Regions from separate parts of the Synechococcus sp. MIT S9508 genome, predicted to be linked through region 1. Evidence: predicted binding sites of a transcription regulator. Region 1 holds the regulator's gene; each other region holds the start of a gene.
The links. Region 1 encodes NtcA, which controls nitrogen genes in cyanobacteria. Its sites were predicted from a motif close to GTANCNNNNGNTAC; they were not measured.
Positions count from the first base shown of each region.

Region 2: the regulator NtcA is predicted to act here: its motif matches at 1,935-1,948, upstream of SIB42_RS03180 (DUF4278 domain-containing protein).
Region 3: the regulator NtcA is predicted to act here: its motif matches at 1,172-1,185, upstream of SIB42_RS09340 (DUF4278 domain-containing protein).

Region 1 covers NZ_CP138941.1:211,861-215,134, reverse strand. Annotated here, with positions in the region: gene SIB42_RS01220 (DUF3084 domain-containing protein) at 1-939, opposite strand, end outside; gene ntcA (global nitrogen regulator NtcA) at 998-1,732, opposite strand; gene rph (ribonuclease PH) at 1,808-2,533, opposite strand; gene SIB42_RS01205 (cob(I)yrinic acid a,c-diamide adenosyltransferase) at 2,677-3,274, shown strand, end outside.
Region 2 covers NZ_CP138941.1:628,324-631,597, reverse strand. Annotated here, with positions in the region: gene ureC (urease subunit alpha) at 1-1,115, shown strand, start outside; gene SIB42_RS03185 (type 1 glutamine amidotransferase) at 1,112-1,864, shown strand; gene SIB42_RS03180 (DUF4278 domain-containing protein) at 2,034-2,201, shown strand; gene SIB42_RS03175 (hypothetical protein) at 2,324-2,500, opposite strand; gene SIB42_RS03170 (circularly permuted type 2 ATP-grasp protein) at 2,615-3,274, shown strand, end outside.
Region 3 covers NZ_CP138941.1:1,697,389-1,700,662, reverse strand. Annotated here, with positions in the region: gene SIB42_RS09345 (thermonuclease family protein) at 1-380, opposite strand, end outside; gene SIB42_RS09340 (DUF4278 domain-containing protein) at 918-1,088, opposite strand; gene SIB42_RS09335 (hypothetical protein) at 1,279-1,410, opposite strand; gene SIB42_RS09330 (hypothetical protein) at 1,540-1,836, opposite strand; gene SIB42_RS09325 (hypothetical protein) at 1,836-2,093, opposite strand; gene SIB42_RS09320 (SDR family oxidoreductase) at 2,190-2,957, shown strand; gene dnaG (DNA primase) at 2,959-3,274, opposite strand, start outside.

The DNA of each region.
Region 1 (3,274 bases):
TTCCTGGCTGGCAAGAGTGGTTTTGGCCAGAACTTCTCCCTCAACGGTGATGGCCACATTGGGACGTACATCCGGGAAGGCGTACACCACGCTCTCACCGCGCAACACATTGGCCGCTGAGCGCAGTAGCACCACCCAGGTGCCAGGCTTTCGGATGGCTTGTTCCAGCCTTTCAATGTCCTGGCGGGGTACGAGGATGATCTGACGATCAGGAGCCTGTTCGGGCAGAACCTTCTGAAAAGCCTGCAGATTGGCTTCCCGCAGCACCTGGTCAATCACTTGCCGGGCTTGATCAGGACGATCCAGCTTGAGCGTGACAGTGGCCAGCGGCTGGCCACTGCTGATGGCCACATCTCCACGTCGCAGCGCTATCAGGTTCTTCTCCAATTGCTGGAGCTCCGCTTCGCCTGAGCTGATGCGTTGACGCACTGCTCGAAGTTCATCATCCGTGCGTTGGATTTCCGCATCGCGGTTGCGCACGTCCTGGCTGAGTCTCTGCCGTTCTGCCTCAAGTCGGCGTGTCTGCTCTTGAAGGGGTTGAAGTGTGCTGCGCAGCTCCCCGGCTCGTGCCTGCGCATCCGCCAGGATCTTTCTGGCTTTGATTTCATCTGCCCGAGCCTCTTCGAGTTGCTGCCGTGCCTTGCGCTGAGCCTTGCGGCTACCCTTCAGGTCCAAGCGGCTGCTGCGCAGGCGGGCTTCGAGGTCATTGAGTTCAAACAGACCAACGCGCAGCTGGCGGCTCACCAGCAGCATCAGCCCAAGCGACAAGGCACTAATCAGGCTCCCCGTGAGCACAGTGATCACCACCGCGGTTTGACGTGGGCGAAGACCGAAAAGGCTCAGCCGGGCTTTGCCGACCCTCGAACCCAGTCGGTCACCAAGAGTGGAGAGCACGCCCCCGAGGATCAGCAGGGAAAGCAGCAGCAGCCAGCCGGTCACGGTGCGTCAAACATGCGGCAGGCCGCTGAGGTGCTGCCCATCTTCACCTGTAGCGGGGTTAACTGAAACGTTTGGCCAGTGCAATCGGATCCAGAACAGTGATCTTCTTGCGGTCAATTTCGACCAGGCCTGAATTGCGTAGATCGCCAAGCAGACGCGTGATCGTGACACGCGTGGATCCGATCGCTTCAGCGATGGCCTGATGAGACAAACGCAGGTCAATGGTGATGCCCTGGGGGCCAGGCATCCCGAAGTCTCTGCAGAGGACAAGCAGAAAACTCACCAACCGGGAGGACATGTCCCGGTGCGTGAGGGTTTCAATCATCGTCTCGGTCTGCAGAATTCGGCTGGAGAGACCCTGAAGTAAAAGCAATCCCACGCTGGTGTTCGCTTCGATCGCCTGGCGTACAGAGCTCGCTGGGGCTGTCACCATTTCCACTCTGGTGAAGGCCACGGAGTGATAAAACCGATCGGAGCGATGTCCGGTGAGCAGTGAGAGAACGCCAAATAGGCTGTTTTCTCTCAGCAGGGCAACGGTGATCTCTTCACCCGACTCATAAACCCTCGATAAACGCACAGCTCCTCGTCGGATCAGATAGACGCGCTCGGCCGGGTCTCCTGGGAAAAAGATGGTTTTGTTCCGTTCCACCATTTCGGTGCTGGCACCTTCCAGATCACGGATCACTTCCAGCAGGGTGCGGCTGGCGGGGTTGGGCGCATTGGTCAGGCTTGTTTCTGCGGACCGCCCAGGCTGGGGAGCAGTCCGACTAAAGCCGCGCATCACTTCGGCCATGACCAACGCATCAATGCGGGGAAGTTAAGGAGCGATGCGCGGTCACCCTGTAGCAACGAACACGGTTCTCCTGGCTCAGTCTTCATGCAGTGCATCCAGCTGTGCAGCCATGAGCTGCTTCAACCCTGGTTCGGCAAGGTCCAGCAGGCTGTTGAGCTGCTGGCGACTGAATGGTGCACCTTCGGCAGTGCCCTGCAACTCCAATAGGTCGCCGGAGTTGTTCATCACCACATTGAGATCAACATCCGCCCGACTGTCTTCGCTGTAGTCCAAGTCCAGCAGAGCATGCCCCTCTATCAGTCCTACAGAGACAGCCGCTACCTGGTTGATGACCGGATGAGTGCTGATGCGATTTTGTGCAACCAGCCGCTCGCCGGCCTTTTGCAGGGCGAGCCATGCCCCCGTAATCGCTGCAGTCCGCGTTCCCGCATCCGCCTGAATCACATCGCAGTCGATCAGCAGGGTGTTCTCAGCCAACGCCTTCATGTCGATTGCCGCGCGAAGGCTGCGGCCGATCAGGCGCTGGATCTCCTGGGTGCGTCCTGACAGTTTCATCAGTTCCCTTCGCTGGCGATCAGGGGTGGATCCCGGCAGCAGGCGATATTCAGCGCTGAGCCACCCCAGGCCCTGATCCCGTCGCCAGCGCGGGACGCCTTCTTCATGGCAGACGCTGCAGAGCACGGTGGTGCGTCCGGTGCGCACGATCACAGAGCTCAGAGCGAAGCCCATGGGATCCCAGTCGATCGAGAAGGACCTGAGGTCGGCGGGTTTGCGGCCATCGTTGCGCTGGGTCTCGCTCATGGGGAACCGGATCGGGATCTTGAGCCTGCCAGTTGGCGTAGAGACACCAGGGATGGTGTCAAAGGGATTGTGATTTGTGCTTTCGCCGCTAGATTCAAATTCCGCTGGATCGATTCGATTCCAGTCACATGGAAGCGACCGAGATGACCGCCAGCCTGAGCCCAAGCCATCGACCCCGCCAGCAGAGCGGTGCCGATCATCGGGTTCTGAACCGTGCGGGTTTGCATCCTCTGCCATCGCTCCAGCCACAGCAGCCCCTGCATCTGGTGGCTCCTGAAGGGCAGTTGCAGGTGCATACCGCCCCTTATCGAGGAAGTTTCGGGACAGTTTTGAGTCAAGCCTTGCGTTCTGCTGGGCTTGGTAGTCGTGTTGCAGTGATGCAGTTCCTCAAAGGTGGTGTGGCTCAGGGGCCTAATGCGGCGATCACTCTCTGCGATCGGATGGTCTGGATGAGACCTGCTGTGATGGGATGTCTTTCGGATCAGGCCAGCTCAGCTGACCCCACAACGGTGGATGCTGTCCAAGCGGTCTGGCAGATCTGTCGTCGCCACCTGGCTAGCGGCGATCTTGATCAGTTGGTTTTGGATGAACTTGGCTTGGCCATTGCTCTCGGCTACCTCAACGAATCTGAGGTGCGTGACAGCCTGGACGCACGTCCTGGTTCCATGGATGTGATCATCACAGGACCGTCGATTCCGGACTCTCTCATGGGATTAGCCGACCAAGTGACGGAACTGCGCA
Region 2 (3,274 bases), 420 kb from region 1:
GCAATGCCAGCACTCCCGAAGCCCTTGAAGAGCAGGTGCGAGCCGGAGCCTGCGGCCTCAAGCTCCATGAAGACTGGGGAACCACACCGGCCTCGATCGATGCCTGCCTTTCAGTGGCCGATCGGATGGATGTGCAGGTCTGCATTCACACCGACACGCTGAACGAAGCCGGTTTCGTTGAAGACACGATTGCCGCCATCAAAGGGCGAACGATTCACACCTTCCATACCGAGGGCGCAGGTGGTGGACATGCCCCGGACATCATCAAAATCTGCGGCGAAACCAACGTGCTGCCCAGCAGCACCAACCCCACCCGGCCTTACACCACCAACACACTCGAGGAACACCTCGACATGCTGATGGTCTGCCACCATCTGGATCCAAAAATTCCCGAAGACGTGGCCTTTGCCGAGTCACGCATCCGCCGCGAAACGATTGCGGCAGAAGACATCCTTCACGACCTTGGTGCCTTCTCAATTATTGCCAGTGACTCCCAGGCGATGGGTCGTGTCGGCGAGGTGATCACCCGAACCTTCCAGACAGCGCACAAGATGAAAGTGCAGCGAGGCCCGCTGCCTGAAGACTCCAGCCGCAATGACAACCATCGACTGAAGCGATACATCGCCAAGGTGACCATTAATCCTGCACTCGCCCATGGCATCAGCAGCGAAGTGGGATCCATCGAAACCGGCAAGCTTGCTGATCTGGTGCTTTGGAAACCAGGCTTCTTCGGCATCCGACCTGAGCTGGTGATCAAGGGCGGCTCGATTGTCTGGGCTCAGATGGGTGATGCCAACGCTTCAATTCCCACCCCGGGCCCAGTGCACGGCCGCCCGATGTTTGGCGCCTACGGCAAAGCTCTCGCCCCCAGTTGCCTCACTTTCATGAGCGCTGCTGCGATGGATGCCGATCTCCAACAACAGTTGGGGCTTGAACGAACCTGTGTGGCGGTAGCGGACACCCGCGGAGTGAGCAAAAGCGCCCTGAAGCTCAACTCCGCCCTGCCGAAGATGAGCGTCGACCCTCAGACCTATGAGGTGTTCGCTGATGGCCAGCTGCTCAGCTGCGAGCCCGCCGACGTGCTGCCACTCGCCCAGCGCTACCTCTTGTTGTGAATCACTCCCTGCTGGTGATTCAACACGTTGATCACGAGGGTCCTGATCTGATCCATGAACTCGCAATGCAACGAGGCATGAGCATCCAGACGATCCGTCCAGATCTCGGAGAGCAACTACCCGACCCGGCCAGCACTCCAGACACCATTGCTGTGGTACTTGGAGGACCGATGGGGGTGAACCAACGCAACGACCCGAAGATGAATTGGCTTCGGCATGAACTGGAGTGGCTGTCGAGCTGGCATCGGCAGAAAAAACCAGTGTTGGGGATCTGCCTGGGAGCCCAGCTGCTGGCTGTAGCGGCTGGAGGATCAGTGGAGCCGCTCAGCACGGGAGAACCCGCTGCACCACTGAAGGAACTGGGGATTGGAGCCATCCACTGGCTGATCAACACCAGGGAAGAACCGCTGCTCCATGGCCTTGATCCCAGTGCACTGGTCCTGCACTGGCATGGAGACCGCATCCGACTCCCCAATGAAGCCACGTTGCTTGGATCGTCATTGCACTGCCCAGAGCAGGTGTTCAAGATCGATCGACATGCCGTTGGCCTTCAGTGCCACCTCGAAATTTCAGAACCAAACCTGGAGCGGTGGATTCAAGCCGACGCCGCTTACATCGTTAGCGCAATCGGAAAAAACGGAGCCCATCAGCTACGCCGCGACTGGAACCGACTCGGCGGGCTTCTGCAAAAGAATGGAACCCAATTGTTCACCAATGTGTTCAGGCAGCTACAAAACAGCAACCACTGAATCCAAAACTTTTCGAAAGTGGTATCAGTCTGAACACCAGAACAAGAATCCAATCAATCACAATCATTATGTAGTTACTGCTACACAACGTTCACTTCATCCTTGGGTGGAGCGCAGTACGACTCAGGCCATGGAACGGGGACCTGAGCTTGCTTCGGAGAACTGAATCATGAGCTCGCTTATTTATCGAGGCCACACCTACGACCAGCACAAAGAGTGTGCAAAGAAACCAGCTGTACAGCTCACTTATCGCCGGCAGGCTTATCAGACTCGCCAGGCAGAAGTTCGCCCCATGATGGTCCAGCTGAAATACAGGGGCGTGGCTTACACCCACTGATTGATCGACTCTTTTTTTTCGATCAAAGAGTGAAAGCCGAGTGCTTCACAGCTCTATTTCAAACAAATAGAGAGCTGTGTTGGCTCAACGGGCGACTGGACAAGGCTTGCAACTGATGCCTTTCAAGCTCCAGAGAATTTTCCAGCTGCAAACACAAACACAAACACAAACACAAGGAGATTTTCCGGCTGCGGCTGCCTGCCAATCAGCCCTCTTTTTACTCCAACAACTAAAAACTTTTCAGCAGCTGTCGTTGCTCTAATGATCGAATCCAAACCAGGAAATTTCGTACCGAGCACTACATAATATTTCTGATTTTTTTAAATCAGACCACCCTCGACACGGATCCGTAGCAACAGTCACAAGACCTGGCTGGTGCGAGCTCTTGGATGAAGTAAACCCGCCTTTAAGGGATGTTCACCGACTACAGACCCTCGGTCGGCTACGACGAATATTTCTGCAGTGGTACAGCACGTCCCCGCAAAAATCTGGCCCCGCTGCTCAGTTCACTGGGACAGATCGGACTGCCGGAACTAAAACGCAATCATGCCTCTGCAAGTCACTTGCTGCGCAGGCTTGGAGCCACATTCCGCCTCAATGACTCTGGCCAGGAGGGAAGCGAACGAATTCTTCCATTCGACCCCCTGCCTCGACTGATTGCCCTGAGCGAGTGGAAGACCCTGGAGCAGGGACTGCTGCAGCGACTGGAGGCAATCGACTGTTTCCTCGCCGACGTCTATGGCTCACAGCTGATCATTCGTGATGGCATCGTCGACCGCGAGGACTTAGAGAGTTCATCAGGCTGGCTCCCACAAATGCAAGGGATTGAACTGCCGTTCAATCGTTGGTGCCACATCTCAGGCCTGGACCTGATTCGCGATGGCAACGGCCACTGGCGTGTGCTGGAAGACAACCTGCGTTGTCCATCAGGCGTGGCCTACTTCCTGGAAAACAGACGGGTCATGAAACGCCTTTTCCCAAGCCTGTTCGAGGGGCGCACCGTCAAGCCAATTGACGATTACCCCTCCCACCTATTTCGAACCCTCCAGGACCTGGCTCCCTGGAGTGATTCA
Region 3 (3,274 bases), 1.0 Mb from region 1:
CATTGGCCTGCGTAACGCCAATCGATCCGGGCATATCCACTGGAAATCATGGCCAACTGCACATTCATCTCGTCGACAAACAGCTCAGCGACGGTCCGGCCATAACGGTCGATCGTGATGCGTCGAAGCCCGACGAATCGTCCCACAACCATCCCGCGAAGGTGATCCCGGGCAGCCCTCGCGGGAACAGGATCAGCCCGCTTTCCCCTCAGTTCAGGGGTATCGATGCAGGCCAGCCGAATCCGCTCGCCATCGGTTGTTCGGCAGGTATCACCGTCGTAGCAGTCGCTGATGGTGACACTCTCAGGAGCTGCCGTTTGAGCCGGCCCTGCAAGCATCGCCGTCGCCAGCAACTGGATTGCCATCGATCGAAGCTGCATCAAATCTGGCCTGCATCTGAGCTTGGGCAAGCCATTTCCACTATTGGAGGTTTTGCCATCCAAGGCAATGCGCGATTTAACCGATGCCAAAAACGCCTCTGCGGGTGGAGAGTAAGGCCACGCAATCGGAGGAACCAAGCTTGGTCGACACTCCACCTGAGCAGATCGCTGAAGCAGACTGACTTCTGGCCCCTGCTCCAACAGTCTCAACAATGACCTGGGTTGGTCCTTTGGTAGGCAGACCTTGTGCGCCACGCCAATCGACGCTCCACTCGCACCGCCCTAGGTGCCCTCGGAGACAACAACCCGACACCTAGAGCACATGGCCCCAGGGCGCCTCTAGCCAGAAGCTTCGACCCCTTCCTTACTCGACAAGCGATGGGTTGAACAATGCACAAACGAGCGACTTAGGCCGTCTTTCCATCCGGAAGGGCGGCCTTCCTCTTTTGTCCTATCACTCGAGGCGCGGCAGCAGATTCAGATCTGGTCAATAAAAAAGCCTCGCAAAAGCGAGGCATGTCATCCATCATCGCTCGATCATCTGGCGTAGGAGACACCGCGATAAGCAAGCTGGGGGTGAAGCTCACGAGCTGCCTGCTGGCGACAAGCGTTGTAGTGCTCGCGTCGGTAGGTGAGTTCAACACTCTGCTTTTGCACAGCAGTGTGATGAGGGGTGTAGGTCTGGCCTCTGTAAATAAGAGCTGTCATGGGTGGTTCCTCGAAGCAAGTTCAGGTCCCCGTTCCTTGGCCTGAATCGAACTGCGCCTCTCCGAAAAGAGGTGAACGTGTTGGTAGCTGTTGCTACAGACCTTATATAAGACAACTCTCAAGGGGTTGGTCGTTCGAGTCGATACAAAACAGACCAATTCCCCTTGCACTGGCAGCTCCACTGGTCTCGTCAGATATGGGGATAGGCATTCGCCAAACCCCAAACCGCCAAGGCTGTAATCGAGGCGAAGGTCATGGCCGCCCAGGCCGCTGTACTCGAGCTGGAGCTTTTCGACAGTGGCAGCTGAATTTTGCGGGCCATCAAATCACAGTTCCTTCATATCCGTAGTGGCTCATTGCATCCCCGATCGCCAGTGATATCAGTGATCCCTAACCATTCAGATTTGCAATCTAGAGAACAGCTGGTTTTTGAAAGGCTTCAAGTCTTTGATCAGACAGGGCAAACCAACTGCACTGCATTGGATCTAGAAGAGAACAAGAGCACAAAATTGTCGCCATGGCCATTTAATCCAGTTTGCTCACGCAGCAAATCAGTACTGGCCAGTGCCAGGCCACAGGTCTCACAAAACAACACCGGCAACGTTGCAGCACTGCCCTGCATAGCCTGAAGGTCTAAAGCCTGCCGGACTGCACGCTGCGATCGTTCAAGACCGAGTCGCTCCACCAGAGCAGGCCAGAGGTCGTTCACCGGTGCGCTGGCCGCGAAATCAACGGATGGATGAGACATCAGACAGGCAGCTGTTCGATCGCCACCACAATCATCTGCGGTGAAACCTCAATTACATCCAGAGGATCCTGGTTATCGAGATAGGCCTCGAATGACGAAAAACGTTCAATCCGGGGAGCCGCCTCCTTCACTGCACAGGCCGCAATCCAGTCGTTGTCGTCAGGCTTGACGGTCACATAGGCCTGCAAAGCCTCCTCCAGGTCACCGCCATCACCGATGCCTTCCCCATGCCAGAACGCTTCGAAGAATTCCGACATCGGACACTGGGAACGACCGTTTTGATCATGACTCCGACCCGAGCCGCTGCCCAGTGCCTAGACGCTCAAGAATGGGGATAAGGGACGCGCAGAACGATGGAGGATTCGCTGTTCAGGCTTGATGGTCAAGTGGCACTGGTCACGGGATGCCGCAAAGGCATTGGCCACGCCATGGCGGATGCACTGGCTGAAGCAGGAGCCGACATTGTTGGAATCAGCGCCTCACTCAACCCTGACAGCAGTGAGGTGGGAGACGTGATTCGCAGGCGTGGCCGTCGATTTTCTGGTTTTCGCTGCGACCTCAGCGACCGCAATGCTTTTGACAGCGTGCTCGAACAGGTTCTGAGCCAACATCCAGTCATCGACGTGCTGGTGAACAATGCCGGCATCGTGCGTCGGGCACCCGCAGAGAGACACTGCGATGAGCTCTGGGACACGGTGCTGGAAGTCAACCTCAGTGCGCAGTTCAGAGTGAGTCGCCGGATCGGGACGCTGATGCTGGAGCGAGGCAAGGGCAGCATCATTTTCACCGCCTCGATCCTTAGTGATCAGGGTGGATTGAATGTGGCCAGCTACGCCGCCAGCAAAGCGGGCCTGGCCAACCTCACGCGCTCACTGGCCAATGAATGGGCAGGACGCGGCGTAAGGGTGAACGCCATTGCACCCGGATACGTGAAAACTGACATGACCGAAGCGCTGCAGTCGGATCCACTGAGATGCAGGCAGATCCTGGAACGCATCCCCGCCGGTCGCCTGGGATCACCTGATGACCTGCGCGGCCCGGTGGTGTTTCTCGCCAGTGAGGCCTCGCGCTACGTCCATGGAGAGACATTGGTCGTGGATGGAGGTTGGATGGGTCGTTAACTCAACCGTTGACGGGAGCTGCAGGTTCGGAGCTGGTGTCCGAGGCATAGCCGGCACAGCGCTGTTGATCGAGATGTTGGATGTGTCGACGTTCGGTGTAATACAGCTCCTGAAAACGCAGGGCTTCAGCGTTGAGGTCGTCGAACATGGTGTGGATGCGCTGCTCCATATCGACTTCCATCTCAATAGCAGGAGCTGACTGCTCATCTTTCTCCTGCTCGATTAAGACGGCAATGCAACGCTCCAGGGTCTGCAGACGCTGACCAGTCCAGGCTTCCAGCAAATGCCGGCAACGTTTATTGCTCTTCTGACGTTCA